DNA from 3 places in the Leuconostoc sp. BM2 genome. Region 2 is predicted to be linked to each of the others. Evidence: predicted binding sites of a transcription regulator. Region 2 holds the regulator's gene; each other region holds the start of a gene.
The links. Region 2 encodes Rex, which represses fermentation and respiration genes when NADH is low (regulators of the CRP and FNR family bind a similar motif). Its sites were predicted from a motif close to TTGTGAANTANTTCACAA; they were not measured.

Region 1 (10,338 bases), on a different contig from region 2:
TAAGCGAGACCGATTTTCTTGTGAAATATTCTTCATAATTTCAAAAGTCGTTTCGTATTCAATTTCTTGTTGATCAAGGTTCAACGAAAAATGTATTTCTGGATTATCAACTAAAATACGGTTCACTTCCTGCACAATATGCTTCAAAAATTTGGCATGGATTGTTTCCGATTTTGTCATCCACGCATACTCATCTTTGGGAAAACCTGAGACTATATTATTACGTAAAAGTAATTCAAATTCTATTATCTGTTCATTTTTTAAATGTCGAATTGGTTGTCCTACGAAGTAAAAATTTTTAATTGCATCAGTTATAATAGTATTCAAAACACTATCGCTCCTTTAATTTCAAATATTTATGTCAATTAAAAATCTTTACTATTTTAACGAAGAACATTATATTTAAATTTATGTAATAATATCTTAATTTTATCACACCTTTTATACTTTAATAAGTCCTATTATGTAGACAAAAAACGCTAACCTATTCGGCTAGCATTTTCGTTTTGACTATTAAATACCACTAAATACACGATCAATCGTCTGATAGTCATCATCTGACAAGTCAACTTTTAACGTGGCAGCATTGTCGGCCACTTGTTGCGGTTGTCTTGCACCAGGAATCACAACCGCAATATCAGGATTTTTGATATACCACGCCAAAACAGTCTGGGCAACAGTAGCTTGATGACTACTAGCAATCTGTTTGACCACATCTATTCCAGTCATGATCTTATGAAATTGATCTGCTGAAAACTGCTTAAACTTGCTACTATCTTCTGGCTGATACTTACCCGTAAGTAATCCTGAGGCTAATGGAAAGTATGGCACAAATTGAATGTTATTTTCCTTTAGGTAGGGCCACAGCTTGGTTTCAGCTTCACGATCACCTAAGTTGTAATGATCTTCTACAAAATCAACGCCACCATCTTTATTGGCTTCTTTAATTTGTTCTAAACTAAAATTAGAAACACCGACAGCCTTGATTTTGCCAGCTTGTTTTAGCTTAGTTAAAGCGTCTACGGCTTCATCTTTAGGCGTATCGTCATCCGGAAAATGGATATAAAACAAATCAATATAATCTGTTTTGAGACGTGTCAAAGCATCATCAACAGCTTGTGTTAAAAAAGCTGGCGTGTTATTAATTTTTAAATCGTGATTAGGATCTTGCGCTGCTTTAGTCGCAATTTTAAAGTTTTCACGCGGATAATTTTGTAAAACATCCCCAATGATTTCTTCGGATCGACCCAATCCGTACATAAATGCCGTATCAATCATTTGAATATTTGAATCTAATGCTTCTTTTACAAGGTCATAACCATCTTGATCACGAAGGCCGTCAAACAAATTGTGTCCACCGACTTTATTTGTGCCAATCCCTAACTTTGCAGCCTTATGATTTAGTTGATTTACAACGTCTTTATCTATCACTTGCGTCTCCTCCTACTTACTATTTATAACTATAATTATAAACCCTAAGCAGATAGCAACCAAGTGATTTGTTTGCAAATGACACTGCTGTTTTTCACCACAAAAAAAGCACACGCTACTGTGTGCTCCAAAATATACTAAATTATGCTTGATTCAAATCAATTAAAATTTTAGCTTGTGACTTATCACGTGTCAACGCTTCAAAACCATCATTAACAATGTTATCCAATTCAATGGTATCAGTGATAACTGGCTGAACATCAATTTGACCGCTACTTACCAAATCAACCGTTTGTTGGAACGTTTCCTTAGAATAAGCAATCGTTGTGGTCAACTTGACACCAGCATTCATCATTTGCATTGGATCAAAGCTAATTGGCTTAGCAAAAATTGAAACAATAACAACACTACCACGTGGACGTGTCGCGTCAATTGCTTGTTCAAACGTTGGTTGTACACCAGCAACTTCAAATGATACATCGGCACCACCTGGAATAATGTCTTTGATCGCAGCAATTGCGTCTGGCACTTGGCTAGGATTAATAACGTCTGTTGCGCCCATTTCCAATGCCTTCTTCAAACGAACTTCTGACAAGTCCACCGCAACAATTTTAGTTGCGCCAGCAGCTTTTGCAGCCGCAGCAACCAAAACACCAATTGGTCCAGCACCGAAAATAACAACCTTTTCGCCAAATCGCAAATCACCTTCTTTAACGGCTTGAACCGCAACAGCAGTTGGTTCAATTGTTGCAGCTAATTTCAATGAAAAGTCTTCTGGAAGATGATAAAGATTCTCTTCTGGGACATTGACAAACGAAGTGAAGCCACCATCTGTGCTCAAACCAATGAAGCTATAGCCATCATAAACATCAAGATTATCAGGTGAAATTCCCTTAGTCACTGTTGGATTAATCGAAACATGATCACCAACTTTAAACTTGGTAACATCAGCACCAACTTTTTCAATCACACCAGAAAATTCATGTCCCATTGTTAATGGTGCTTGTCCACCAGTTAAAGTGTCTGGTGCATCAACTGGAATAAAGACGGGTCCTTCCAAATATTCATGTAAGTCACTGCCGCAAATTCCGGCATACGCTACACGTACAACAACTTCGTCGGACTTTGCTGGCTTTAACGCAACATCCTCGACTCTAACATCTTTCACACCATGCCATACAGCTGCTTTCATTATTATGTCTCCTTTGATGACAGTAAGTTTTTAAAGACTATATGTCTTTAGTAATATTATAACGCTTATTTTATTTCTTTGTGTAAAAAATCACCTGAAAATAATGATTAAATTCAACCATCATTTGATTTTATCAACCATGTTTGTAAGATATTTTACAAGCAATATTTTTGCATCGGCCGTATTTATCGTTTAATGTAAGTGTTATCAATTAAGAAAGAAGGAAAATGAAAATGTCATTTTATGAATTAAGTGACGGACAGCAATTGCCAGCAGTTGGTTTTGGTACCTATAAACTCGACGGTATCACAGGTGCTCATGCTATCACTTCAGCAATTAAAGCTGGTTATCGTTTATTAGACACTGCTTTCAACTATCAAAACGAGGGCACTGTGGGACAAGCAATCAAGACTTCCCATGTCTCACGTGATGAACTGATTGTCACTTCAAAATTGCCGGGTAAATATTATAGTGATCAGCAGGCATCAATTGATTTGATTCAAGAATCCTTATTTCGTTCCAAATTAGATTACTTTGATTTGTACTTGCTTCATTGGCCAAATCCGATTGATGATCATTATGTTGAAGCATGGGATACGCTAATTCAAGCACAGAAGTTTGGATTAGTAAAATCAATCGGTGTCTGCAATTTCTTACCTGAACACCTAGAACGACTACAAACAGAAACGGGCCATTTACCGGTAGTCAATCAAATCGAATTACATCCCTTCTTTAATCAAGCAGAAATGCGTGCGTATAATTCTGAACACAATATCTTAACTGAAGCTTGGAGTCCCCTAGGCCGAGCAAGCGATTTATTGACTAACCCAACCCTAGTTGATATCGCTAAAAAATATCACAAAAATGTTGGTCAATTGATTTTGAAATGGGAAGTATCGCTTGGTGTTCTCCCTATTCCAAAAGCCACTCACTTTGCCCGTCAAGTTAGCAACTTGGATATTTTTGATTTTGACATCACAAAGGACGACATGGCACGTATTAACGCACTGTCAAAACCTGATGGTCGAACCAATAACCAAGACCCTGCCGTTTATCAAGAATTCTAAAAAAAAGCTTTTAATCTCTTCAATAATAAGAGATTAAAAGCTTTTCTTTTGATCAGATTTTAAACGAATCCACCAAATACATCATCCAAATCAATTGGTTCATGCTTCGTAACAATTGTTTCTTTGTTGACGAATGTTTCAATACCAAAGCGACCCAATTCACGACCGTAGCCGGAATTTTTAACACCGCCGAATGGCAATTCGGGTAATGTACCACCAAAGCTGTTGGCAAAGACTGCACCAGTTTCTAGGCGTGATGCCACTTCAGTTGCATGTTCAGCCGAACCACCAAACACAACGCCACTCAAGCCATAGTGGGAATCGTTGGCTAAAGCAATTGCTTCTTCTTCATCCTTGACTTTGTAAACTTGTCCAACTGGACCAAAGAATTCTTGATAAAATGCTGGGTTTTCCTTAGTGATGTTGGTCAAAATAACTGGCTCGAATTGTGCAGCTGGCAAGTTCTGTTCAACACTACCAAACGCAAGTGTTGCGCCAGCATCGACTGCCGCTTTAACCTGTTTTGTCAGATTCTGCTTAGCTTTTGAAGTACTTAGTGGTGCCAAAGTGGTATCTGAATCCATTGGATCACCAATTTTTGCTTCAGAAAAGGCTTCTTTAAGCATGTCTAACAGTGCATCATAGTTCTTTTCTGTCACGATAAAGCGCTTTGATGACGTGCAGACTTGACCAGCATTATACAAACGTGCACCACCAATAATTTTCTTAATTTCTGAAAGGTCAGCGTCTTCCAAAACAATAAATGGATCACTGCCGCCGAGTTCAAGAGAACTCTGCTTCATGTTCTTACCAGCTTCTGCGGCAATAAGTTGTCCAGCGCGCTCTGATCCTGTCAACGCCACACCTTGAACACGATCGTCTGCAATAATATTATTAACTTGATCATAGTCAACGTAAAGATTAGTGAAGGCACCGTCTGGTACACCTGCTTCGCTAACAACTTTTTCAAAAGCACCAGCTGCCATTGGTGTGTTACTAGCATGCTTCAATAACATTGGATTGCCGGCCATGAAGTTAGGGGCAAAGACACGCATAATTTGATAGTATGGGAAGTTCCAAGGCTCAACTGTCATCAAGACACCTGTTGGTCTTGAGATTGTTTGGGCTGGTCCGATTGATGATTCAATTGGCTTTGGTTTCAAAAATTCCGCTGCATTTTTGGCATAATAACGTGCAATTGATACACAAATAGCAACCTCGCCTTGCGCTTCTACGAAACGTTTTCCCATTTCAAGGGTCAAGACTTTGGCTAACTCATCTGTTTGTGCTTCCATCACGTCAGCCACTTTATTCAACGCTGCGGCACGACTTTCAACAGGATCATTACGCCATTTTTTATACAGTGCATGACCCTTTGCAATTGCTTTTTCGACATAGGCATCATCATGATTGTCATATGTTTTAATCACTTCATCTGTAAATGGATTAATTGTTTGATAGCTCATTTTATTCGACCTTTCGTTTGATACAGAGTGAGTATAACTAACAACATCATTACTATAACACCGTTCAAATTATTACAAAAGTATTTAACTTGTGATTTTATATGCAAATAATATGTAATATTATTCACAAAAAAGCATGATCATCAATTGATCATGCTGACTATTCAACACTGGCTATATAAGCTAGCGTTTGCTGATAACACTTTTTGGCTGCTTTAGTTTGATAATTAAATTGATATTCATGTGTGATGGACTTACTGGTATGATTAAAAAATTGGCTCGTCACTAACACGCCTAATTGTTGTAATTTTTTTTCAAACGCCAAGCCTTGGTCTTGAAAAGAATAAGCATTACCATCTGTGATATAGGTTGGTGGAAATTCAGTTGTGACATGATCAACTAAAGAAGCTTGCTTTAGCTCAACTGACTTTTGCCATTGGCGTGTTCCTAATTCACTCCAAGCAACTGAATGAACGAACCATTTTAATATTAATGAATCACTTTTTTGATCTAATACTTGCTTGAGATTAACTGGGCCACAATATGAAATCGCGCCTTTAACGGCATCTTTTGGGATAGCTGTTTGAAACTTCATACTTTTGGCGTAGCTTTTATTCGTTGCCAATGCTGCATATTGCAGGGCAATTTGTGCACCGGCCGAGTCACCGCCAACAATTATTTGGGATGTATTCAAATTTGATTGACTTTTTAGATAATTTATTGCGTCATTTAACTGATATAGTTGGCTTGGATAAGTCGCAGTGGGCGCCAACTGATAGTTAATTGCAATGACTGTTAATTTGGCGTCAGCAGCTATTTTTGTGGCAAATTCCTTCATGCCACTTTTGTCACCACCCACATACCCACCACCGTGAACCCAGACAAGTGTTGCTTTAGATTTTGTTACATCTTTTGGTTGATAAATATCTAAAGTGTTTTTTTGATAATGAGACGGATAAACGACATTACCGGTCACCGTGACATTTTTAGAAGCCGACTTAAAAGCACTTTTATCCGTAATCGTTACTGGCCCGTCAAACATACGTTTAATCAAATATGCACTTGGTCTTGGAGACAAACTAAATGCTAACAAAGTTGTCAATATTATGACTAATAAGGAAACAACCAACCAGAAAAGCCACCTTCTAATTCTTCGCCACATCAACCATCACCTACTCATATTTCGCTCTTTTGAATTACTATGACTTTTATCATATCATGTGTATGAACACAAAAAAACCAAACCCGTTAGGATTTGGAAAGGTTTAATGACTACAACATAATTTATCTATTAATGTCCTAAACTCCAACCACCATCAATTGGCACTACTGCGCCATTGATATAGTCAGCTTGTGAACTGGTTAAAAATAAAGTTAGATCAGCTACTTCTTGTGGTATCGCCCAACGTTTTGCAGGTGTTTGTTCAGCCACTTGTTTAGCCATTGTGCCATCTCCGGCAAAGTCCGCTGCATTCATCGGCGTATTGATAGCTCCCGGAGCAATCGCGTTAATGTGAATACCCTTTTGAGCATAGTCAAATGCCAGTTGTTTGGTATAACCAATAATCGCGTGTTTGCTTGTTGTATAGGCAGCACCACCTCCACCCGCGGAAAATCCTGCGATGGAAGCCATATTCACAATGTGCCCACCACCTCTTGCAATCATACCGGGCAACACTGCATTAGTTGTAATAAACATAGGCGTAACATTCACGTCTAGAACATGTTGCCAATTCTCAAAATCCGTTTCCAAACTAGGTTGATAATTGTCTAAAATACCAGCCGTATTGATTAAAATATCAATACTTTCCTTATCTGTAATAGTGGTTAGTAAATCAATTAGCTCGTCATGGTGACTGATATCGAGTTGATAAGTAACTAGCCTTTCATGCTGTACGTCTATGAGCTGTTCATCGATTGCAATAACACGAGCACCGTTTGTTAAATAACTCATCATCTGAGAAAAACCGATGCCAGAAGCGGCACCGGTAATCAAAATATTCTTATTTGTATATGTCTTTGTCATTATTTACTCAAATCAACTATTTTACTAAGTGAAAAAATAATAATGCCACCCACAATTAATGAAACAAGTTCACCGGGTACTACGCTAATGTAATACGCCAACCATTGTGCAAAGATTCCGCCTTTTGCACCAGAGGCAAAGGCACCACTTGCGCCAATGCTGAAAGCAAACGTAAATTCCGCAGCCAAAATAGCCATGCCGATAGTTGACACCACAGCAGAACTAATAATAATTTTTACAATCGCACTTTTTACTTTTTTTGTTAATAAATAAGTAATAGCCGTCATAATAACAGTCCCTAAAGTGCCAAATACCCAATCAATCCACCCTAAAGGTGAAACCAAATTAGCGATTAATACACCTGATCCAAGCGCTAGTACATAACGTTTGTTCCAAGCTGATAAATGATTCAGCCCTTCGGACAGGCGTAACTGAACTGGACCAAATCCTATTGGTGCAACAACGATAGTAATCGCTGCATACAAAGCAGCGACAATTGCTACCATAGTAATGTTGCGCGTACGGCTTGATTCTGAAACTGTCATAGATTTTTGCATTGATAAATTCTCCTAGTTTTGATGAGCGGGATGGTAGATGAACCGCTGTTTTCATTGTCACGTTGATTCCTATGCTTTATCAACGATCATTGAGTGTCTTGATTAATTCGTACTTTCATCCATAAAATCTTTAAGTTGCTTTGAACGGCTTGGGTGACGCAACTTTCTCAAAGCTTTAGCCTCGATTTGGCGAATACGTTCACGTGTTACACCAAATACACGACCTACTTCTTCCAACGTGCGCGTACGTCCATCTTCCAAGCCAAAGCGCAAACGCAACACGTTTTCTTCTCTATCAGTTAATGTGTCCAAAACTGACTCCAACTGTTCACGCAACATTTCGTAGGCAGCTGAATCAGCAGGTGAAACGGCTTCATTGTCCTCAATGAAGTCGCCCAAATGTGAATCATCCTCTTCACCAATAGGTGTTTCAAGTGAAACAGGTTCTTGCGCGATTTTTAAAATTTCACGAACTTTGTCGGCCGTCAAATCCATTTCGGCACCAATTTCTTCCGGTAGTGGTTCACGTCCAAGATCTTGCAATAATTGACGCTGAATACGAATCAATTTATTAATTGTTTCGACCATGTGAACTGGAATACGAATTGTACGTGCCTGATCAGCGATAGCGCGTGTAATAGCCTGACGAATCCACCATGTGGCATAAGTTGAAAATTTGAAACCCTTGGTGTAATCAAATTTGTCAACGGCTTTCATCAGACCCATATTACCTTCTTGAATTAAATCCAAGAATTGCATGCCACGACCGACATACCGCTTAGCAATCGACACAACCAAACGCAAGTTAGCTTCGGCTAATTCTTGCTTGGCTTCAACATCGCCATTTTCAATTCGCTTGGCGATTTCTATTTCTTCGTCGCCTTTCAAGAGGTTAACACGACCGATTTCCTTGAGGTACATGCGAACAGGGTCATTGATTTTGATTCCGGCTGGTGTTTCTTCTGCTTCGGCTAACTCCTCTGCTGAGGGCTTATTTTGTTTGGCTTTCAACACTTCTGGTGCTGGGTCACCATTGTCATCAACAATTGCAATGCCCGCATCTTCAACCTTTTCCATCAAACGTTCGATGTTTTCTTCATCTAAGTTGAATGGCTCTGCCAAGCGTTTTGACAAATCAGCATAAGTAATTGACTTAGCAGTCTTAAACTCAGCAATCAATGCCTTTGTGGCTTTATCATATTCTGGATTTTTAAGTGGACCAGATTTTTTGGCTGACTTTGGCTTTGACGCTTTGCCCGCTGCTGCAGCTTGTTCAGGTGTCTTACCTTGTGCTAAAGCCAATAATTCAGCTTTCTTAGCGCGACTATTGTAAGCGATATTGTTCTCATCTAGGTATGCTTTGATATCTAAAATCTTGCTTGCACTTGAAACAGTTGTCATGCTTAACTCCTTTTTACACTAAACGTGCGTTCCATTACTGTTGTTGCTTCTTAATGTTAATCAATTCGGTTGTCAATTGTACTAGCTTCGTGTCATCACGTTGTTGCTTTGCAACGGTAATTTGTCGTTGCAATTCGTCAATTCTCGACATTTTTGGGGCATCATTGATGATTAAACGTAAATAATCGCTAACCGCTTCGTCTTTAACTTCCAAATCACCAAACAAACGATCTATGGCCATTATTTTTTGGTTCAGCTCTGGCTTTTGCAAAAAATCCATAAATTCTGCAATGTCGAAACTGCCAATATGATCTCGCTGATAAACTTCAGCTAACATCATTAATAACTGATAATCTGAATGAACAAATGCAAAACCGGCAGTAGACTTAACCCGACGCATCACTTGCGGATCTTTAATCATTGCCATAATTAAGGCACGCTCAGCCAACTCTACCTTGGAAACCGTGTTTTTAAACTGTGGGTTAGCCTCATAAAGTTGATCATAATAATTATCTTGTGGCGGCTCGCCATAAAAATCATCCCTAGTCGTCAAACGCTGTGATTGCACTTGTGACTGATTTGATTTCTGCTGAAGTGTTTGTGCCAATTGCGCTTGCAACGCTTCTTTAGAAGTCCCGAACTCTTTAGAAATTCGAGTTAACTGCAGATCTTGCTCTACTGGCGTAGCGCGACCCAGTATTATCATCACTTCTTTTAAAAATTGCAAATATTGTGATTGATTACTCAAATTTTTATCACGTTTAGCATCATCAACCAAAAATTCAATCGGCGTTTGGATACTTTGCGTCAAAGATTGTGCTAACTGGGGTAACCCTAATTTAATCCGCACTTCATCTGGATCAAGATTATCAGGTAAATGCACCACGCCAATTTCAAGTGATTTAGTGTTGTTCGTAATCAACTCAATCGACCGTCGTGCAGCTGTCTGTCCGGCATCATCACCATCATAAACCAGCAAAATTCGTTTGGCAATTTTTGCTAATTGGTGGACATGATCGCTTGTTAGCGCAGTTCCCATAGTCGCTACACCAACTTTTTGATCAGCCATGTCAGCTGAAATAACGTCCATGAAACCTTCAAATATCATCGCTGTGCCAGTCTGTCTGATGACATTTTTCGCACGATCAAAATTATATAAGATTCGCCCTTTCATAAAAAAAGGACTCTCAGGACTATT
Region 2 (10,338 bases):
TATGCTGTTTGCTTAAAACTTTATTATTATACCAAAAAAGCGCCCACCGGCGCTAATTTTTATAATTAATCAAATTGTTTGAGGTAATCCTTATAACCTTCTTCGTCAACGACCCAGTCGAGTTCACCGATATATTCAGCGTTGGGATCGTGGTAAGCAAATTCATGTTTGAACTTATAGAGACCATCAGAAACATCAAATTCACCAATGCCACCAAAATCATATTCGATTTTGCCAAGTGACAGTCCCCATTTCAGCATCTCATATTGAATGGCGGCTGGTGCGTTATGTTTACCAAATTCGCGATAAGAGCCAGCATACATATACCAAATCTCATCACCATAAGCAAATCCTAAGCCACCAGCAATCACTTGCCCTTCAAAATGAGCCAAGTAGACTCGGAACAAGCCTGTCCCTGCCCATAATTTTTGCATACGAAGGAAGTAATCTAATGGTCTGTGTGTGATACCATGATTTTTTGCCATTGCCACGTAGGTATCAAATAGTGCTCGAATATCCTCTTCACTATCACCAAATGTAATTGTCACACCATCACGAAATGCACGTCGAATATCATTACGAAGTTTAGGCTTGAAGTGCAACATCAATTCATCTTCATTGGTAATAGGCGTAGCACCTTCACCGCGACCATCATAGTATAAGACGACATTCTTACGTGGCTGAATATTACCATGCATGTGTGTAACTTGCGTATTACGTGTCTGGAAGCCTGCCTCAAGATATTTTTGATTCAACTCATCCGAATACTGTACTTCAGGATCCATTCTCAACAAGAAGACATTATCCGGTAATGCTGCTAAAGCTTCCTTAATCAAATCCTTAATTAAATCAACATCTTCAATATCGGCAACAGGTCCACGGCCAGCATAAGCTAAAACTTTTCCGGGAACAGCCTCAACTGTTAATACTGACATAACCGCATCAATTTGACCGTCTGTTTCATGATAAACATAAACGTGGTTCCAGTTTGCTTTCAATTCACCCCATAGTGGATCCTGTGTGACTTGTCCTCTTGGATTTTCACGCACAAACTTTTGATATGCTGAGACTTTTTCTTGATCATCTAAATTTAAAATTGTCATTTAACTTATAATCCTGTCGTAATTGAACCGTAATTTTCAATGAAATACACCAAAGTTTGCAATTCATTGGTTAAGTCAACGTTTTGAACACGTACGTTGGCAGGTACCGTGACACGCAAAGGCGTAAAATTCAAAATTCCCTTAACACCGGCACTCACTAATTGATCTGTAATATCTTGGGCAACACCTTGTGGCACAGTCAAGATCGCAATGTTAATACGTTGCGCACTAATCTGTTCCTTCAATTCACTCATTTTATAAATTGGTACACCAGCTAAAATAGTGCCTGTTCGCTTTTCATCGGCATCAAAAGCAGCTGAAATACGCATATTTGACGATTGATGGAAGTTAAAGTTAAGCAAGGCTTGTCCCAAATTTCCAGCACCGATTAGTGCGACGTTGATCAAACTATCTTGGTCCAAAACATTGGCAAAGAAATCCAATAGCGCTTTAACTTCGTAGCCATAACCTCTTTTACCTAGAGCACCAAAATAAGAAAAATCACGACGAATTGTCGCCGCATCGAACTTAATAGCATCACTTAATTCTGATGATGAAATACGATCTGTACCAGCATCATGTAAGAAAGTTAGATAACGAAAATAAATTGGTAACCGCTTAGCGGTTGCGCGTGGTATTTTTGGTTGTTGCGTCATAATATATCTCCAGTAATTTCACTTGTGAACTTTTGCATAGTAATTGTACCATATATTTAAGGGTTTTGCGAAAAGATAGTGAAACATTCACAATGATGTCACGATTGTAATAGTTCAAAATCCAATCCCGGATCCGTATTAAGGTCCAAATCCGCATAGATATTTTGTTTATAATTCCAGTAACCAGCAGCACCAATCATCGCAGCATTATCGCCAGTATACGCCACTGGAACTGGAATAAATACTGTATCATTGAAATCATTTAAAAGTGTTGTCAACGCTTCACGCAACTGGGAATTAGCAGCAACACCACCAGCTAAAACAAAGCTCTTAACTGGATAATGACGTAATGCACGCTCAGTACGACCGATTAACGCATCCACAACAGCATTTTGAAAACTCGTTGCCAAATCATCTTGGTTAATCGTTTCTTGCTTTTGTTCGGCATGGTGAACATAATTAATGACCGCACTCTTTAATCCTGAAAAACTAAAATCATAGTTGTCTTCATGAGCCATAGCCGTTGGAAATTTAATAGTTGCTTTACCACGATGTGCCATTTCATCAATGGTTTTACCAGCTGGATAAGGGAGTTTTAATAACCGTCCGACTTTGTCAAAGCTTTCACCAGCGGCGTCATCTCTTGTTTCACCTAATACTTCAAATTTATTTTCAGTTTTCATTAGGACTAATTCAGTATGACCACCAGATACCATCAGAGCCATAGCTGGATATATGATTGGTTGATTAAAATTTGCCGCAGAAATGTGTCCCGCTAGATGATTAACAGGTATGATTGGCAGGTCATGCGCCAAGGCAAATGTCTTAGCACCCATCAATCCGACCAGTAGTGAACCAACTAATCCGGGCCCATAGGTCACCGCAACCGCATCTAATTCAGATGGGGTGACCTGAGCTTGTTTCAAGGCATCATCAAGTACTCTGGTGATCCATTCAATGTGATGTCGACTTGCTACTTCAGGTACAATGCCACCAAACCGTTGATGGGAATTGATTTGCGTTGCAACACTATTGCTTAAAACAATGTGTCCATCTTCCACCACTGCTACACTGGTTTCATCAGCACTCGATTCAAATGCAATTATTTTAGTCAATTTTTCGCTCCATCATAATGGCATCAGCACCATTTTTGTAATATTTTTCTCGACGATAATAAGGTTGAAAACCAAATTTGCGGTACAGTGCCTGTGCTGCCGTATTGGTATTAGCTACTTCCAATAGTACGCGCTTCGTGTTAGGCAACGCAAAAACCGCCATCAGTAATGCTTGTCCAATACCTTGATGCTGAAATTTCGGCGAAACACCTAAACTACCAACTTCAACCTCATCTAAAATTTGTGTTGCACCAAGAAAACCACCTGTCGTCACAAAATAAATAGAACGTGGACTACGCAGTTCATGCTCAAATACTTCTTTTGGCCAAGGTGACGGTGCAAAAGACTCATTTGCTAATTGCCAAATGTCATCAAGATCTTCAATTGTTGCCCGTCTGATTATCAAAATTTAGTGTCATTGAGACCGCATCTTCGTGGTCACCAAGATAATAACCTTTCTTAATTTCCGTTTGCTCATAACCCAATTTACGATATAATGTCTGCGCATTGGTGTTAGAGCGACGTGCTTCTAATGTCATCGTTGACATATGCATGTTGTGTGCAAATTCATGAATTGACTCGAGCAGCATCGTACCAATACCGTGTTTCTGCCAGACTGGTACAACAGCGATATTAGTAATGTGCATATCGTCAATGTCTGAACGATACGCTGCGCCCGCAAAAGCAATAATTTGCCCACGACGCTCTACGACTAAATATAAACGAATATGTGGCCGAGATAATTCACTCATAAAATCACGCAATAGCCACGGTGCAACGCCCTCATAAACCGCTTCTTCTATTTTGATTAAGATGTCAATGTCTTTTAGTGTCGCTCGGCGCAAAGCAAAAGATATACCATTAATTTCGACCTGTCTTGCCTCAAATTTTGGTAAATTAAACGGTAAATGCTGTTGTCGTTTAAACTTCAAAAACATAATTTTCTGGTTTATCCTCACCGGGATGGGCTGCAAGCCAATTCAATTCGGCTTGCGTTTTCCGTAAATAATTGGGATTGAAATCAGCAATATGAGACGTTGGTGTTGCGGCGATACCTAATTTGATAATGCTTTTACCCTCAGGTAAACTATCTTCTGGCGTCAATACTGACGCACGATCACCAAATTGTTCGTGAATTTGGTCAAGAAATGGCGTCGTATCACCCATGAATAAAATATTATCTGACTGCGTCTTCAAGAAAGCAAATAGGTTGCTGATTGGCTGATGAGACTCTGGAAAAATTGACTTTTCTTCTTGATAGACACCAGCAAAAACATTTTGATTACGTGCGTCAAAAAGAGGCACAACGAGACCATCAAACGAAATTTGTGATGCTAAAACAGCTAGACTAGAAACACCAACTAATTCGGTATTTAATGTATCTGCCAAAACTTTCGCCACAGTAACACCAATTCGTAATCCTGTAAATGAACCTGGTCCTTGTGCCACAACAATACGATCAATATTTTGCAACTGCCATTTTTGACTTGCCAAAGCAGACTTAATAGCTGGCAATAACTGAATCGAATGATTTCGCGCTATATTGGTCGTAAAGACCTGTTTAATTTGTTCATCTTCTGCCAAACTCACTGTCAGTGGTTGGTTACTTGTATCAAATGCTAAAATCTTCATAAGTTTAATTTTATCACAAAAAAGCTGCCATAAGGCAGCCGTTCAAAACATTATTGTGTGACTTCTTTAACGAGTGCAATCACTTCGTCATTGGTTTCAGCATCTAACGCTTGCTTAGCCAATTCAGCCATCTTTGTTGTATCTAATTTTTTCATCAACGAACGCGTCTGCAAAACTGACGGTGCGCTCATAGAGAATTCATCCAAGCCCATACCCATCAAAATAGGAACAGCGATTGGATCGCCAGCCATCTCACCACACATCGCAACAAACTTACCTTCGTTGTGAGCAGCAGCAATAACGTTATTAATCAAACGCAAAATTGATGGATTATAAGGTTGGTAAAGGTAGGCAACCCGATCATTACCACGATCAGCAGCCATTGTATAACCAATCAAATCATTGGTACCAATTGAGAAAAAGTCAACTTCTTTAGCAAATTTATCCGCTAACATGGCAGCTGCCGGGATTTCAATCATGATACCAAGCTTAATGTCACCAACTTTAACACCGGATTCTTCAAGCTTAGTTCGTTCTTCAATATAGATTTTCTTGGCGGCACGGAATTCACCAAGTGTCGCAATCATTGGAAACATAATCCACAAGTTACCAAAGGCTGACGCTCTTAGTAACGCACGTAATTGTGTTCTAAATATTTCAGTTTGATCCAATGAAATGCGGATGGCACGATAGCCTAAGAAAGGATTTTCTTCTTCTGGCAATTGCCAATAGCTCAAATGCTTGTCACCGCCAATATCCATTGTTCTAACAGTAACCGGCTTGTCACCCATTTTTTCAACAACAGCTTTATAGGCTTCAAACTGTTCATCTTCAGTTGGCAAATGGTCTGATTCCATATAAAGGAATTCAGTACGATAAAGCCCAATACCTTCAGAACCATTATCTAAGACCGCAGCCATATCCTTTGGTGAACCAATATTAGCACCGACGACAAACTCTTTACCATCCGCGGAAACAGATTGTTCATCTTTAAGCTTTGCCCACTCAGCGCGTTGTGCGAGATAGTCATCAGCCTTTTTTTGATACGTTGCTAATGTGTCGTCGTCTGGATTGGCAATCACATCCCCAGTCAAACCATCAACAATGACTAAGTCGCCAGCAGAAATTTCCTTTGTTGCAACATCAGAACCAACAACAGCAGGAATCTCTAATGTACGCGCCATGATTGAAGCATGCGCTGTACGACCACCTAAATCAGTTAAAATACCCTTAACAAATTGGCGATCTAACTGTGCTGTGTCAGATGGTGTCAAATCCTTTGAGACTAGCACCACTTCTTCATCAATCAGCGCAGGATTAGGTAGTGAAACATTCAATAAATGCGACATAATTCGCTTTGTCACATCACGAATATCTGCTGCACGTTCTTGCATGTACTCATTGTCTGTCATTGCTTCGAACATGCCAATATACATATCCGTCACTTCTTTAACAGCAGCTTCAGCGTTCACCTTATCATCAGCAATCTTTTGCTTGATTGCCCCAGACATTTCAGGATCAGCTAACACCATCAAATGCGCTTCAAAAACTTGCGCTTCAGAAGCACCAAGATTTTTTTCAGCTTTTGATTTAATTAAAGTTACATCTTCACTAGAAGCCTTCAAAGCATCGTCGACACGTGCTTGTTCAGCCGTCACATCATTAATTGTTTTTTTGTCAAAAGACAAATCAGGATCAACTAACAAGTAGGCTTTGGCAATTGCCACACCATTACTTGCCGCGATTCCTTTGAAGTTCTTAGTCATTGTTATTCTGCGAGTCCTTCTGTGCCCATTGCTTCTACGATAGCTGCCATAGCAGCTTCTTCATCATCACCTTCAGTTTTGATTGTAACATCAGCACCTTGGCCAACACCCAATGACATTACACCCATGATTGACTTCAAGTTAACATCCTTACCTTGATATGACAAAGTAACATCAGAAGCAAACTTTGAAGCTGCTTGTACTAACAAAGTTGCTGGACGTGCGTGAATACCAGTTTCTGCTACGATATGAAAATCTTTTGATTGTGCCATGATTAATTTCTCCTTTTTAGCTGTTAATCAGCTTCTGAATATAGTTTATCAAAGCGCTTACAAAATATCAAGTAAAAAAAAGCACAAATCGCCGTTGTATCAAGCCATGACGCTGAAAACGCCTATCTAACAACGTTTTAAATGTAAACGTTTACATTTTGTTCACAATTTATTTTCTGTAAATTGAAAATATAGGTGTCATCTTGACACTGAACTTGATAACAATACTATCAATTATAAAAAGAAAAACGTCTTTACGACGTTTTTCTTTTACACACTAAACTCTTGATTTCCTGCCGCCTTACCCAGCCGATTGTTAAATGCCTTACCAATGCCAATTGGTGACATTTTTTCAACATAGATAGTGGCAACTGTGGCTTCATCGTCATAATAACGTAAACCAGCAAATAGTTGTTCTGTGGCTGTTTCTAATGACTCGCCAAGTGACCACGTTTTTTCTTTGGGAATTGCCATTGCTGCAATCGTTGCATCTTGTGCCATCACAACATCATTTTTTTGCAACACTTCTTTTAAGGTCAGTGCATCTAATCGGTCAAACATCACTACATTTTTATCTGGGGCATAGTGACGATATTTCATACCTGGTGCTTTTGGTGTGACATCGCTAGCAACTGATTTCGTGCTGGTTGCGTCAACAACCCTCACACCTAACACTGCTTCTAATTGTTGCTGTGTCACCGCACCAGGACGAAGAATTGTGGGTGTCGTTGCTGACATATCAATAACTGTCGATTCAACACCCACAGTTGTTGGACCATCATCCACAATTCCTGCAATTTTGCCCTGCATATCATGCCATACGTGTTGCGCCGTTGTAGGTGATGGCTTGCCAGAAATATTAGCGCTTGGTCCGACAATTGGTACACCAGCCACGCGTATTAATTGACGCGCAGCATCATTATCTGGTAGTCGAAAGGCCACTGTCTGCAAGCCGCCGGTGACGATCATCTCAACACGTCCAGGCTTGATAGGCAAAATAATGGTCAGAGAACCCGGCCAGAATGCTGCCATCAAAGTCTTAGCAGCTTCAGAAATCACCACAAACTCATCTAATTGTGATTCATCAGCAACAGTCATAATCAAAGGGTTATCACTCGGACGTCCCTTTGCCGTAAATACCTTTTGTACTGCTGCCTCGTTTGTTGCATCAGCACCCAAACCATAGACCGTCTCTGTTGGAAATGCGACAACCTCACCTTGTTGTAATAATGCACTTGCTTCAGCTAATGACTGCTTATCTGTTTTAAAAATTGTTGTTTTCATTTCTCCACTCGAATCATGCGGTCAAGTCCCGCAAAGTCTTGCCGCAATGTTATTTTGGCGTTGGGTAACGCCGCTTTCATCAAATTAACTACCGCTGGTCCTTGTTGATAACCGATTTCGAAGTACGCGCGTCCGTGTTCTGTTAAATGTTCATCTAACCCAGCAGCGATTCGTTCATAAATGTCCAAACCATCATGATCCGCAAATAACGCTGTATGTGGCTCAAATGTCAACACACTCGCATCCATCTCGTGCTTATCTTGGGTCGCAATATAAGGCGGATTACTGACAATAATGTCAAACACTAGTCCATCTAATTGACCATACACATCACTTTTGGCAAAGTGTAAAAATGACAATTCGAAGCGTTGCGCATTAGCTTGCGCAATAGTCAGTGCACCGTCAGAAATATCTGTTGCAAAGCCACGCACACGCTGATTTTCCAACATTAATGTTTCAATAATAGCACCGCTACCAGTACCAATATCTAACACAGAGACCGGTTGAACGCCCGATCCAGCATCTTTTAGAATCCAATCGACTAACTCTTCGGTTTCCGGTCTGGGAACCAACACCCGTTCATCCACTAAAAACTCACGACCAAAGAAAGGGGCATGACCCAAAATGTATTGTGGCGGCCTATTCTTTACCAATTCAGAGACCCACTTGGGCCAAACAGTCGCTAACGCTGCCGGCATTTGTCGACTCATGTTAGCGCGCAACATGCCATAGTTAATGTTAAACGCACCACTTAACAAAAAGTCCAGATTATCTTTCGCATCTTGTTCAGACATTCCAGCTTGGCGCAATTCAATTAACGCCCACTTTTTGGCCTCAATTAATGAAATTTTGACATGACTTAAGTCAGTTGGCTTTTTAATATCATCCCATTCAAACCATTTTGGTGCATTTAGCTTGTCCGATTGATTGTTGGCTTGTGGCTTGGATGAACCAAATTGTGGTGGCGTATCAAAATGCTTATCTGTCATTTGTTTAATTCCGCCAGTTTAGCCGTCTGATCAGCAATAACAAGGGCGTCAATAACTTCACCCAAATCACCGTTCATGATTCGGTCGAGTTTATTCAATGTTAACCCAATGCGGTGATCAGTAACACGATTTTGCGGATAATTATAAGTGCGAATCCGTTCAGAGCGATCTCCCGTTCCCACTGCAGATTTACGTTTCTCAGCATATTCTGCTTCATTTTGTTGCGCATAAAAATCATAGACACGACTCGCTAACAACTTTCGCGCTTTATCACGGTTTTTAATTTGTGTGCGTTCTTCTTGCATTTTAACCATAATACCCGTAGGTTTATGGATTAAACGCACTGCTGTTGAAACTTTATTGACGTTTTGACCACCGGCACCACCTGAACGGAAGAACTCTTCTTCCAAATCGGATTCGTTTAGCTCAAAATCAATATCTTCAAATTCGGGCATCACACCAACCGTTGCTATTGAGGTATGGACACGTCCTTGTGTTTCTGTTGCAGGGACACGTTGCACACGATGCGCACCACTTTCAAACTTTAACTTTGAATAGACGCTGTCGCCTGTAATCATTACCGCAACTTCCTTGTAACCACCAACTTCTGTTGTGGACTCATCAATAATACTCAATGACCAATTTTGCCGTTCAGCATAGCGACGATACATATCTAACAAATCGGCTGCAAATAAAGATGATTCGTCACCACCAGCAGCACCACGAATTTCCATGATAATATTTTTGTCATCATTAGGATCTTGAGGTAGCATCAAAACCTTGAGTTTATCTTCTAGTTCTTCTTGTTCTGGCTTGAGACTATTCAAATCTTCTTTGGCTAATGGCGCCATTTCAGGATCATCTAGTAAATCCTGCGCATCTTGAATATCTTGGATAACTTGCTGATAACGATGATAGACCTCAACTGTTTCACGGATACTACCCGCTTCTTTTGATAGTGCCATATAGTGCTGTCCGTCATTCATTACCTCGGGATCGGCGAGTTGTTCATTTAATTCGTCATAACGATCAACGACGGTTTGTAATTGTTGAAATATTGGATTCATATTTTCCTCCGTTATTATGTACGAGAATAATTAGTTCTCATCAAATTAATGCGATAGTAGTTGGTCAATTTTGTCTTGATCGGGGTGATACCAGTGAAAGCGGCAAGTTGGAATATACGCTTCATCACCACCGATAAACACTTGTGCCCCTTCACGTTGCGGTTTGCCATCAACAATTCGCAGTTGTGTCGTCGCTTTTTTGCCACAAAAAGAGCAAATTGTTTTCATTTCTTCTAATTTGTCAGCCATTTCGATCAAGCGCTTGGAACCAGCAAACAATTGATTGAACGCGTCTTGTTTCAGTCCAAAGGCCATGACCGGTATATGTAGCGTGTCAACCGCATAAGCCAATTGGTCGACTTGTTCTGGCTGCAAAAACTGTGCTTCATCTACCAATACTGCGGCTAAATTATCATCTTTGGCCGCTTTAATCACTTCGTACAAATTTTCTGTT
Region 3 (10,338 bases), on a different contig from region 2:
TAACGCCAACTAATCTCCCTAAATTAGCACGTATTTGTTCATTTTGACGCCACTATGGAGGTATTTTTAATGACTAGGATTACTAAGGCACAATTAGACAACATCATTACACGTTGCCACCATCCGAGGTAATTGGTGCCCCATTGTCTGAAACTGCAACTAAAGGGTTGCTAGGTAATACTTTTTGAGTCATAATTTTAGACGCTCCAATTTTTGAGTATTTGGTTTGTTTTTCACTAACAAAATATCATAACAAAGAGCTCCTATGGTTTTCACCTAACGGGTGAAAGCGCAAAACCCGCTGAAACGGTATTAACTTGCTGTTTCAGCGGGTTTTTGTCTGTCTTGATAAATAATCCGGGTAAAAGTTAATTATTTTTAGTTAATTAATGGAATTGCATACCACCATCGACTTCGATAGTCTGTCCAGTAATATAATTTGAATCTGGTCCAGCTAGAAAGGCTACTGCCGCAGCAACATCTTCTGGTTCTGATAGACGCTTTAATGCAATATCCTTTGCGAAGGTCTGCATACCCCACTCATCATCCTTACCAGCATTCTTACCAACTTCATGGGCAATATCAAACATCATTGGTGTCTTAACAATACCAGGTGCATATGCATTAACTGTGATGTTTTGCTCGGCTAAATCACGGGCAGCAACTTGTGTTAAACCACGTACAGCGAACTTTGTACTACTATACAAAGAAAGGTTTGGATTACCAACGACACCCGCTTGTGACGTTGCATTGATAATCTTCCCACCGTTACCATTCTTCTTAAATTGTTCAACGGCTGCTTGAATACCCCAAATATCACCAGCAACATTGATATGATAAACCTTATCAAATAATTCAGGAGTAATTGTATCAATTGGTGTCGTAGGACCAAGGCCAGCATTGTTAACTAAGACATCAAAGCCACCTAATTTTTCAGCCACTTCTTTAACAGCTGCAAAGAATCCTTCGCGATCAGAAACATCTAGCTTAACTGCAATTGCAGTACCGCCATTCTTTTCAATATCAGTTGCGACTTCTTTACTTTTAGCTTCATTCAAATCAGCAACTGCAACTGCAAATCCATCTGCACTTAGGCGACGAACAATTGCTTCACCAATACCTTGTGCCCCACCAGTAACCATTGCAACTTTCTTTGTCATTACTAATTCCTCCAATAGTATTATTCGAAACAACTATAGTCTAGCACAACGCTCCTGATTTGTTAAAATTTTTACAAATTATTTTATATCAATTTAAGCAAAACAAGCACTTAATTAGTGGTAGTCAAACTAATTAGACGCTCGTTTTGAAATTTTATTCACAAAAAACATTTACAAAACTAAGCTACCACCCCAATAATGACTGAATGACACTATCATCATCCTGCGTTAATTTTCATGGATAATTCTGTACCTTCACTCTTACTAACCCGGATTATTCATGCACTAAATTTTTAACCACAGCTAAATCAGTAAAATACGATAAATCACCTTGAAACTACCAGTATCTTGGCACAGTTTCAGGGTGTTTTTTCGATTGAGCGTTTTTTGAGAAAAATGGGCACACTAAAACCAGCCAGATTTTGCTATTTTTTTGAAAATCTACTTCGTTGTTTTATTGCCACAAAGCATTTAGTCGTTCCCAAGCTCGCCAGAACAGACCATCGAATTGTTCTTGGATGCGGCTATCTAATGTCAAGATCACCTTGTGGGCGTGCTTAGTGACACGTCCCCCGATTTTTAACAAACGGTCTCGAAAGGTGTTGATTGTCCAACGCAATACTCTTCATCAACCGCATCAAGTTTGATGCAATTACTGAGATCCACATGCGCGCTTGCGGTAAACACGGACGATGTCTTTTTGTGGAAGACTTAGGTTAGTGACGATGAACTGTGTACCGCCATGTTCATCATTTAAAACGATATCCTTATTTTTAAGTATAAATCGACTTAACTTGATACAAATAATAATGCATCTAAATCAAATATCTCAACACATTTTTGGGTATGCCGTTTAATTAGACCTCTCTCTTCCAATGATGAGAACTTACGGCTTATTGTTTCTGGAGTTGTCCCCAGGTAAGTAGCCAAATCTTTTTTTGACATGGGTAAAGTCACATAAGTATGGTTTTTTTCATCTTCAACATTTTCTGATAGAAAATCAATAATTCGAGCTTCAACAGGTTCAGTACTGACTTGCACAGTCTGTTTTTCTGATAACTGTAGCCGTTTTGTAATATCCGATAATATTCGTCGCATGATTTCTGGATAGCGATCTAAATATTGATCTAAATTCTTTTTATGAATCCTACAAATACTTGTTTCCGATATTGCTTCAGCATAATTCGAATGATAACTTTCAGTCTGTAAAATAGCAACTTCCCCCATAAAATCACCAGGATGTAGGATGCGTATAGTTTGCTCACGACCAGACTCACTTAGGCTATAAATACGTACACGTCCATTGTTTATGCCGACGCCACAACACCTGAAAGATTGGTCCGTAGTGATGAACCCAGCGCATAATCGTTGTATGATGAACAGTAATTCCACGATCACGTAAAATCTCAACGACATCACGATAACTCAAATTAAATCTGAAGTAGTAACCAACGGCTACCAAAATAATGTCTTGTTGGAAATGCCGACCTTTAAAATAATTTTTCATCATACCTACCTCACCTTTTAGGCTAATTATACCCAAAATAAGTTAAACTGAATTTTTTGCACCAGAACCAGTATTTCCAAATATATGATTATATTTACCAAATAGATGTGTATTGAAAAATAGTTTTAAAATAAAAGTTACAATCAATATAGAGTATATATTTGAATTTTTGGAGACGAATTATGGAAGTTATATTACAAGTGGATAAAAACACTCAAAAGCCTAAAATTATTATTTGCACACCAAAAAAATCTTCTTATTTTGATGATTTAGTTAATAAAATTCGTCGTATGCTTGGAGAAGAAAAAATTAATGTTAAGCAAGGGAGTGATTATTTGTCAGTTAAAATTTCTGATATTGAACGTATTTATACTGAAAATCATAATGTATTTTGTGAAATTAATAGCTGTAAATATAAGTTAAAAGAACGAATATATGAAATGGTAGATTTATTGCCACATGATACTTTTTTTCAAATATCGCAGTCAGAGATTGTTAATCGTAAGTTCATTGATAAATTTGAATTGACATCAACGGGATTATATCAAGTTATTTTAAAAAATGATGTGGTTACTTATGCTTCAAGAAGATGTATGTACAAAATAAAAAAGGAGTATTTAAAATGAAAAAATTTATTAGAGGATTAGCTAGTAGTATTTCAATTGGTATAACAATAGGTTTAGTAGTTTCAACTTTTTTTAGCTATCTATATAAAACTAAATATTTATTACCGTCTAGTCCTTCATTTGTTAAAAATTTTGAAACACCACTTGATGCATTTATAGTGTCTATAATTATTTGGGGATTAATGGGTGTCGTATTTTTCTTATCGCAATATATATTTTTACTAGAAAAGTTGAGCATTACGCAACAAACAATTTATCACTTTATAGTCACTTATTGTGGCTATACCATACTAGCGGTATGTGCTGGGTGGTTTCCAGATACATTTAGTTGGTTAATTTTTTATACTGGTATTTTTGTGTTAATTTACTGTTTAATCTGGTTTTTTTCAATGAAAGAGGCCAAAAAAATAACTGCTGCACTAAATAAATTAGCATAGTGCATGTTAACCAAAGTAAAAAGCGCCAAACCTGAAATAAATAGGGTTTGGCGCTTTTTCTGTGATCACGTCTTGTGAATTTGGCTCAAATAAATTGGTCTATCTCTCACAATCCCCACAACTAGCCTTTTGTCATTTGTGAAATTTTAGTCCGTGAGCGGTTTATGAGACGGCTGTTTGTGCTTTTTGCGGAGGCGTAAACGGACCACCAATTTGTGTTGGGCGACTTCTTCGTCAGACAAGGTTAACTTCTCGTCAATTGAAAACGAGGTCGTTTTATAATTTTTGGCCAGGACAACCGCATAAACAGCCTGGTCAATCTGTTCACTTTGTTCTGGTGTTAAGGCAAAAGTATAAGACTTGTCGCCATACAAAATCGTTTTATCAGGGGCTACGCGCGTAAAGCGACCCTTAATTGCATTGTACGTCATAACAGCTCCTTTCTTGATTTTATTAGATAAATCTCATCAAAGGGGCGTTTATTACCTTTTTGCCCCATAATAGAAATGTCGACTTAAGCCTACTCCCCCAAGCGTTGAGGAGGGGTTACCTGTCGGTTTATTTGCAATTTTACCCCCCCTATTAGTAATTTGGGGGCTTGGTTAATTTTTTGAATCGTCTTTAATTGTCAAAAATAACAGGCTAGCCATCATACTATCAGCGTCACTGTATTTTAAAGTGGGCCACCAGGCTTGACCAGCGTACTGGCCCAAGCCTTTGAAACAGCAGAGCTGTTTCATGGCAGTTATTGTTTATAATTATACACTGTCTTGCCCTGAAAGGAAACTTGCTTCAAAAAAGACAAACAAAAAGAGCTGGTGTTCCTACGCACTAGCCCTTTTTACTAGAGAGGTTAATCTCCATGTATTTCTTCCTGTTTATATTATAGCATTGTATTAGTATTATTTCCAAACGTGATATACTTAAAAAGCTGTTGTTTCCTACTATACGCAACGGCAAGGAGGTGAAACTCCATGATATATTTCTTCCACGAACTAACACAATTGCTCAACGCGATATGTGTTGCTGTTGTGACGTTCGCAATTAAACGTTATTTTGATGATCTTAATGATCGTTAAAATAATGTGGGCACCTTAAGGGCGCCTTTTTGTTTGCTTTTATTGTATAACACCTATTAATTGTGATAGTCCACTACAATTTTTTTGTTATTATACACTTACGTTTACAGATTATTTTAATGTGTTTAAGCTGACACCAGCTTGCCCCGCGCGGGTAGCGTTCTGCATGACATGCTCCCGCTGAAGGTGATCATGCAATAATAAATTGCCCTGTGACGGCGTGACCCGCCAGAGGTTTTACAAGCCGGATAAGTGGCACTGTAAAATAGCAGTTTCGCCAGTAGGAAGGGGAAACGCTACTGTCAGCGCTTGTCGATGACGTGCCTCGCAGAGCCTGTCCAAAATAGAATTTTGGTATAACAGGCTATACCAGATTTTTAACGGTGTTATACTGGTCTTGGAAAACCTTTTTTGAGGAGGCATTTTTGATGGCGCATTTAAAGAAAAATACGCGTGGCGCAGTACCTGGTTTAGCGGTCCACTTTGAACGTAAAACCGACCATCACACTAACAAAGAAATTGATGTGTCGAAAACCTATCTGAATCAAGATCTCATGGCGGATGCTTCTGATATGCTTTCACGTTTCAATGCGCGTTTAAATGACGTCTATTGCATGAAAAGAGACGATGTGAAGGCGTTAGCGACGTGGATAGTCACTTTACCTGAAGAACTCACAGAAGCCCCCTACGAGCAACAGAGCGCCTTTTTTGAAGCAACCACCAATTTTCTTAATGAACGTTATGGTCAAGAAAATGCCGTGGCCGCTGTCGTGCATTATGACGAGACAACCCCTCACTTGCACTATGCCTTTGTCCCCGTTGTTTTTGATGATAAAAAATCACGTTATAAAGTATCCGCTAAAGAAGTGCTCACGCGCCATGATTTGCAAAGCTTTCATGAGGATCTAGATCAGGATTTAAAAAAGGTGCTGCCCTTTTATGAACAAGGCATTTTAAACCACAAAACCTTACCGTTTGAGAATGTCGCTGAAATAAAAAAATGCAATGATCAGTTTAACGCCCTAAAAACCGAACTAGCTGACATTGAAGAAAATATTCGTGCTAAACAGGCCGTACTTAAACTCACGGATCAAGCCTTAACGGAAGTGGACTTAGCCGAAAAACAAATTGATGATTTTAAACAAGCCTTATCTAAAAACCTCTTTGGTAAGACGGTGCTTAAACCAGATGACTTAGATCGCTTTAAAAACGTGTTAGCCACGATGAAGAAAGCCACCTTACAAAGCCAGCATGAGACAGAAGAACTCAAGCAAACGTTAGGACAAGTCAAAGCGCAATTAGCTGACATCCAATCTGATTATCAAAACCTGAAAGCAACGCATCAAGCGCTTCAGAAGCGGCAGCGAGACCAGCAACAGCTGGATTATGCCATGCGAGACATGCTTAAAAATGATTGTGGTGTCGACCAACTATCGCATACTGATGTGGAGGCCCGGTATGTTCTTTATAAGCTGGATCATGAAGAACTCACAAAAAATAAAAAAGTAGCCCAGTCCTGGTTAAAAACCTTGACGACAGCTAGAGCAGATCCAGATACGAAAATATCGCCAACTAGATTAGATCGCGGTATTGAACAAGTTAAAGCGTTAATCAATCGAATTATCGAATTAACGCGTGATTTTTTTAAAGGACCAAGCCTCTAAAGTTAAACCGCCTTCTTTGTCGTTCTAAGCGTTTTTAGCCATGTGACGTAGAAATAATCATTGAACGGGTTAAAACGTCGCTATTGGATTAATAAGTGGCAATCTATGTCAGATAACTAGGTAGCCGGCATTTGAAATGATTCAAAGCAAAAAGAACACCACGTACAAAATTTATATGGTGTTCTTTTTGTTTAGTTTTTTAATGTGGTCATAAAAAGGCGCAGCATATTATAAGTTTATCTTTTATATTTTAATCTTTTGTTCTTTTGCGTGGTTAGAAAGTCAGTTTTATCAAGGGTTAATAAAATAATAAGACTAGAAAATACTATGTATAAGACTAGAAAATACTATGTATAAGACTAGAAAATACTATGTATAAGACTAGATTAAATGTAAAAGACTAGTCTTATTTGCTATAATAAAAGCATAAAGAAATCCCCGACTAAAAGTTTTTCTTTATGCTTACTCACAACACGCACAAAGGAGCGTATTTATATGTCTATTATACCAGAAACAAACACAAGGCAGGTGCAGACCTTGAATGAATTATCAAAACGAAAAGTCGTTGAACATAATAGTTTAATCACGTCCATTGCCAAAATGGATAAAACGCCCCTCAAAATGTTCGAATTAGCCGTGTCTCTGATTGATACAGAAAATCCACCCCAAGATCATACGGTTTATTTATCAAAACGAGAGTTATTTTCTTTTTTTAAGGTCAATGATAGCAACAAACATAGTCGTTTTAAAGAAGCGATTGAAAAAATGCAGAAGCAAGCCTTTTTTCAAATTAAAAAAGGACAAGATAAAGGCTTTAAATTTGTTAGCATTGTACCAATCCCTTATGTTGAATGGACGGATTATAACGATGAAGTAAAAATTGAATTTCATCGTGAAATCATGCCTTACTTAATTAATCTTAAAAATAATTTTACACAACATGCCTTGTCAGATATTGCAGAATTGAATAGTAAGTATGCGATTATTTTGTATCGTTGGTTGTCCATGAATTACAACCAATATGATCATTATAGCGTTAAAGGTGGACGAAGAGAGGAACAAGTTGAAAGTTACCGTAATCCCACCATGGGTATGCGAGATTTACGTCAAATGACTGATACAGTTGATGAATATAAACGATTTTATAATTTTGAAAAATGGGTACTGAAGGAACCGCTGGCCGAGATTACAAATCATACAACTCTTAACGTAACATATGAAAAAATTAAAAAAGGACGCAGCATCGATAGCATTGTCTTTCACATCACTAAAAAAAGGGTAGCAGACGATGTCAGTTATAAGCAGGATGATTCAGCTTATCTTGACGGTAAGATACGTCAAGAAGAGACAGAAGACATGCTGACAGTCATGGCTATCAAAAGTCCTTACACAAAACTACTTATGGAACAGTTTTTATTGTCCTACCTTGATTTGACGGATACGTCTATTTTGGCAGGATTGCAGAAAAATGTTTATCCACTTTATGACGAATTAAAAGAGTTACGTGGACTAAAAGGTGTCAAAGATCACTTATCATATATTAAAGATAAACAAGATGATTATTCAAAAAAGAATATTGCTAAGTATCTTAAAAAATCGATTGAACAGTATCTACCAATCGTTAAAAGGCAGGATATAGATCATGAGTGAAAATTTAAAAACAATTCGAGAACTTGCTGATGAATTTAAGGTGTCTAAGCAAGCAGTTAGGAAAAGATTAACCGATGAATTTAGATCAAACTACGTAGAAACTGTATATAGTAACGGAGTAGAAACATTAGTAGTAACGGTTAGTGGGTATAGGCTTTTAAAACAGCATTTTTCTAGTAGTAACGGCAGTGAAAAAGTAGGTAGCAACGTTGGTGGTAACGGTGGTAACGCTAATGTTACCAGTGATAATAAGCAAACAACGGATAATAGCTATGTATTTAAAATATTAGAACAACAATTAGCTGTTAAAGATAAGCAAATAGAAAATAAAGATTCACAAATATCACAAATGCAAAATTTATTAGATCAGCAACAAAGATTGGCCTTACAGGACAAACAACTGCTCGAAGAATACAAGGCAGAAATTAAGGACTTGAAAGCCTTAACGATGGCACCGCATGATGATGTTGAAAAAGAAGTGACGTCAGACAAACAACCGGAACCTGAAAATAGCACCCCGGAGTCACAACCTAAACCTAAAAAGTGGTGGCATTTTGGTAAATAGTTACAACTAAAAAAGATAAGTATTTTTCCATGATGAGACTCCTCTCTGACTACCTTTAAGTATACGCACAAACACTAAAAAAGCCGTCGAAATTCGGCGGCTTTTCATCATATTACGTTAAATTATTCAGCGTCGTAGGCAGCTTGGAAAATCTTGGTGATATCTTCCCTTGTCCCCTTACGAGGGTTAGAGAAAGCATTCCCATCCTTCAAGGCATTTTCAGCTGCTCAGAAGTCAATAAATTGGACTATTTTTATTCAGTTACTTAGGCAACATTTGAGATACGATTGCGATTATAAAAATTGATATACCAACCAATGGCTGCTTGGCCTTCAGTTAATGTTTGGTACGCCTTCCTGAAGATAGTTTTTAAAAGATACTAGACAGGTTCTTATGCACCTCTTAACCAAATTCATACGCCACCAATTTTAGTGTTAATCGAAAAAAGAGTAAAAGAGTGATATGCTTAATTTTTTAAATAAAAAATTATTTTAAAGAGGTAAATATAAACATGCAAGGAATTCTTCTCGCGCTTGTTCCAATTTTTGCTTGGGGTGCTATCGGATTGGTAGCTAATAAATTTGGTGGTGATGCTAATCAACAAACACTTGGAATGACTTTGGGCGCTTTTGTTTTTGCACTTATTGTTTTCTTATTCCGCATGCCAACGTTGACATGGCAAATTTTCTTAATTGGATTTATTGGTGGATTGCTTTGGGCAATTGGACAAGTTGGTCAGTTTAATTCAATGAAATACATGGGTGTTTCAGTAGCGAGTCCACTTTCATCAGGAAGTCAATTAGTAATTGGTGGATTGCTTGGGGTTTTTGCTTTCCACGAATGGACAAAACAAATTCAATTTATTATCGGATTTATTGCGATGGCTGTTTTGGTAGTTGGGTTCTATTTCTCAGCTAAACGTGACCCAGAAAATGCAGTTGTTGAAGAAGGACGTAATTATACTAAAGGATTGACTGCTTTAACTTACTCAACTTTGGGATATGTTCTCTATGTTATTCTTTTTAATAACTTAGCAGTACTTTGGTTCAATGTTCATTTTGATACACTGACAATTATCTTGCCAATGTCAGTTGGAATGATCTTTGGAGCACTTGTGATGGGTCGTTTCAAAATTAAAATGGAAAAATATGTTTATCTAAATATGATTGATGGAGCAATGTTTGGTGTAGGTAATATCTTTATGCTTATGGCTGCAAGAGCTGCTGGTAACGCAATTGCCTTTTCATTCTCACAATTAGGTGTTATCATTTCAATTATTGGAGGAATTCTCTTCCTTGGTGAAAAGAAAACCAAAAAAGAATTGGTTTATGTTGGAATTGGGATTGTTCTGTTCGTAACAGGTGCAATTTTAATTGCAATTGTAAAATCTAAAGGATAATAAAAAAGCTATCAGTAAATTGACGGCTTTTTTTGTGCTCTTATACTACAAAAATAGTCCATTTTTTTAGTATAAGAGCAAAAATAATTGACGTTTAATTATTAGAGCAAGGTATAGATCATTTATGACTAATTAAATTTTCCGAAGCGAAATGTTACATTTTCGATCCAAATGTACTACATAGAATGTATATCATGATACAGCTATTCCATATTACATGTCCGAGTATGCTGTATTTGACATTGTCAGTT

Region 1: a site for Rex is predicted at 2,767-2,784, ahead of BMG01_RS09090 (2,3-butanediol dehydrogenase). Genes of this name have one in related genera too.
Region 3: a site for Rex is predicted at 1,220-1,237, ahead of BMG01_RS07925 ((S)-acetoin forming diacetyl reductase). Genes of this name have one in related genera too.

What each region holds. Positions count from the first base shown of each region.
Region 1 is NZ_MOWQ01000041.1:1,242-11,579, reverse strand. It holds gene BMG01_RS09100 (EAL domain-containing protein) at 1-327, opposite strand, end outside; gene BMG01_RS09095 (aldo/keto reductase) at 514-1,431, opposite strand; gene BMG01_RS09090 (2,3-butanediol dehydrogenase) at 1,574-2,623, opposite strand; gene BMG01_RS09085 (aldo/keto reductase) at 2,857-3,690, shown strand; gene BMG01_RS09080 (NAD-dependent succinate-semialdehyde dehydrogenase) at 3,750-5,156, opposite strand; gene BMG01_RS09075 (alpha/beta hydrolase) at 5,317-6,318, opposite strand; gene BMG01_RS09070 (3-oxoacyl-ACP reductase) at 6,448-7,182, opposite strand; gene BMG01_RS09065 (QueT transporter family protein) at 7,182-7,739, opposite strand; gene rpoD (RNA polymerase sigma factor RpoD) at 7,842-9,140, opposite strand; gene dnaG (DNA primase) at 9,175-10,338, opposite strand, start outside.
Region 2 is NZ_MOWQ01000009.1:25,696-36,033, reverse strand. It holds gene BMG01_RS04455 (peptidoglycan bridge formation glycyltransferase FemA/FemB family protein) at 66-1,103, opposite strand; gene BMG01_RS04450 (redox-sensing transcriptional repressor Rex) at 1,109-1,759, opposite strand; gene tsaD (tRNA (adenosine(37)-N6)-threonylcarbamoyltransferase complex transferase subunit TsaD) at 1,858-2,874, opposite strand; gene rimI (ribosomal protein S18-alanine N-acetyltransferase) at 2,867-3,280, opposite strand; gene rimI (ribosomal protein S18-alanine N-acetyltransferase) at 3,255-3,812, opposite strand; gene tsaB (tRNA (adenosine(37)-N6)-threonylcarbamoyltransferase complex dimerization subunit type 1 TsaB) at 3,796-4,506, opposite strand; gene ptsP (phosphoenolpyruvate--protein phosphotransferase) at 4,557-6,272, opposite strand; gene BMG01_RS04420 (phosphocarrier protein HPr) at 6,275-6,544, opposite strand; gene BMG01_RS04415 (L-threonylcarbamoyladenylate synthase) at 6,815-7,828, opposite strand; gene prmC (peptide chain release factor N(5)-glutamine methyltransferase) at 7,825-8,817, opposite strand; gene prfA (peptide chain release factor 1) at 8,814-9,884, opposite strand; gene BMG01_RS04400 (thymidine kinase) at 9,930-10,338, opposite strand, start outside.
Region 3 is NZ_MOWQ01000029.1:790-11,127, forward strand. It holds gene BMG01_RS07925 ((S)-acetoin forming diacetyl reductase) at 387-1,160, opposite strand; partial or broken gene BMG01_RS07930 (Crp/Fnr family transcriptional regulator) at 1,950-2,471, opposite strand; partial or broken gene BMG01_RS07935 (IS6 family transposase) at 2,473-2,670, opposite strand; gene BMG01_RS07940 (LytTR family DNA-binding domain-containing protein) at 2,850-3,293, shown strand; gene BMG01_RS07945 (DUF3021 domain-containing protein) at 3,290-3,730, shown strand; gene BMG01_RS07950 (hypothetical protein) at 3,877-4,161, opposite strand; gene mobV (MobV family relaxase) at 5,238-6,473, shown strand; gene BMG01_RS07965 (RepB family plasmid replication initiator protein) at 6,969-8,123, shown strand; gene BMG01_RS07970 (hypothetical protein) at 8,116-8,688, shown strand; gene BMG01_RS11650 (IS3 family transposase) at 8,954-9,052, opposite strand; gene BMG01_RS07975 (GRP family sugar transporter) at 9,200-10,087, shown strand; gene BMG01_RS11655 (CPBP family intramembrane glutamic endopeptidase) at 10,242-10,338, opposite strand, start outside.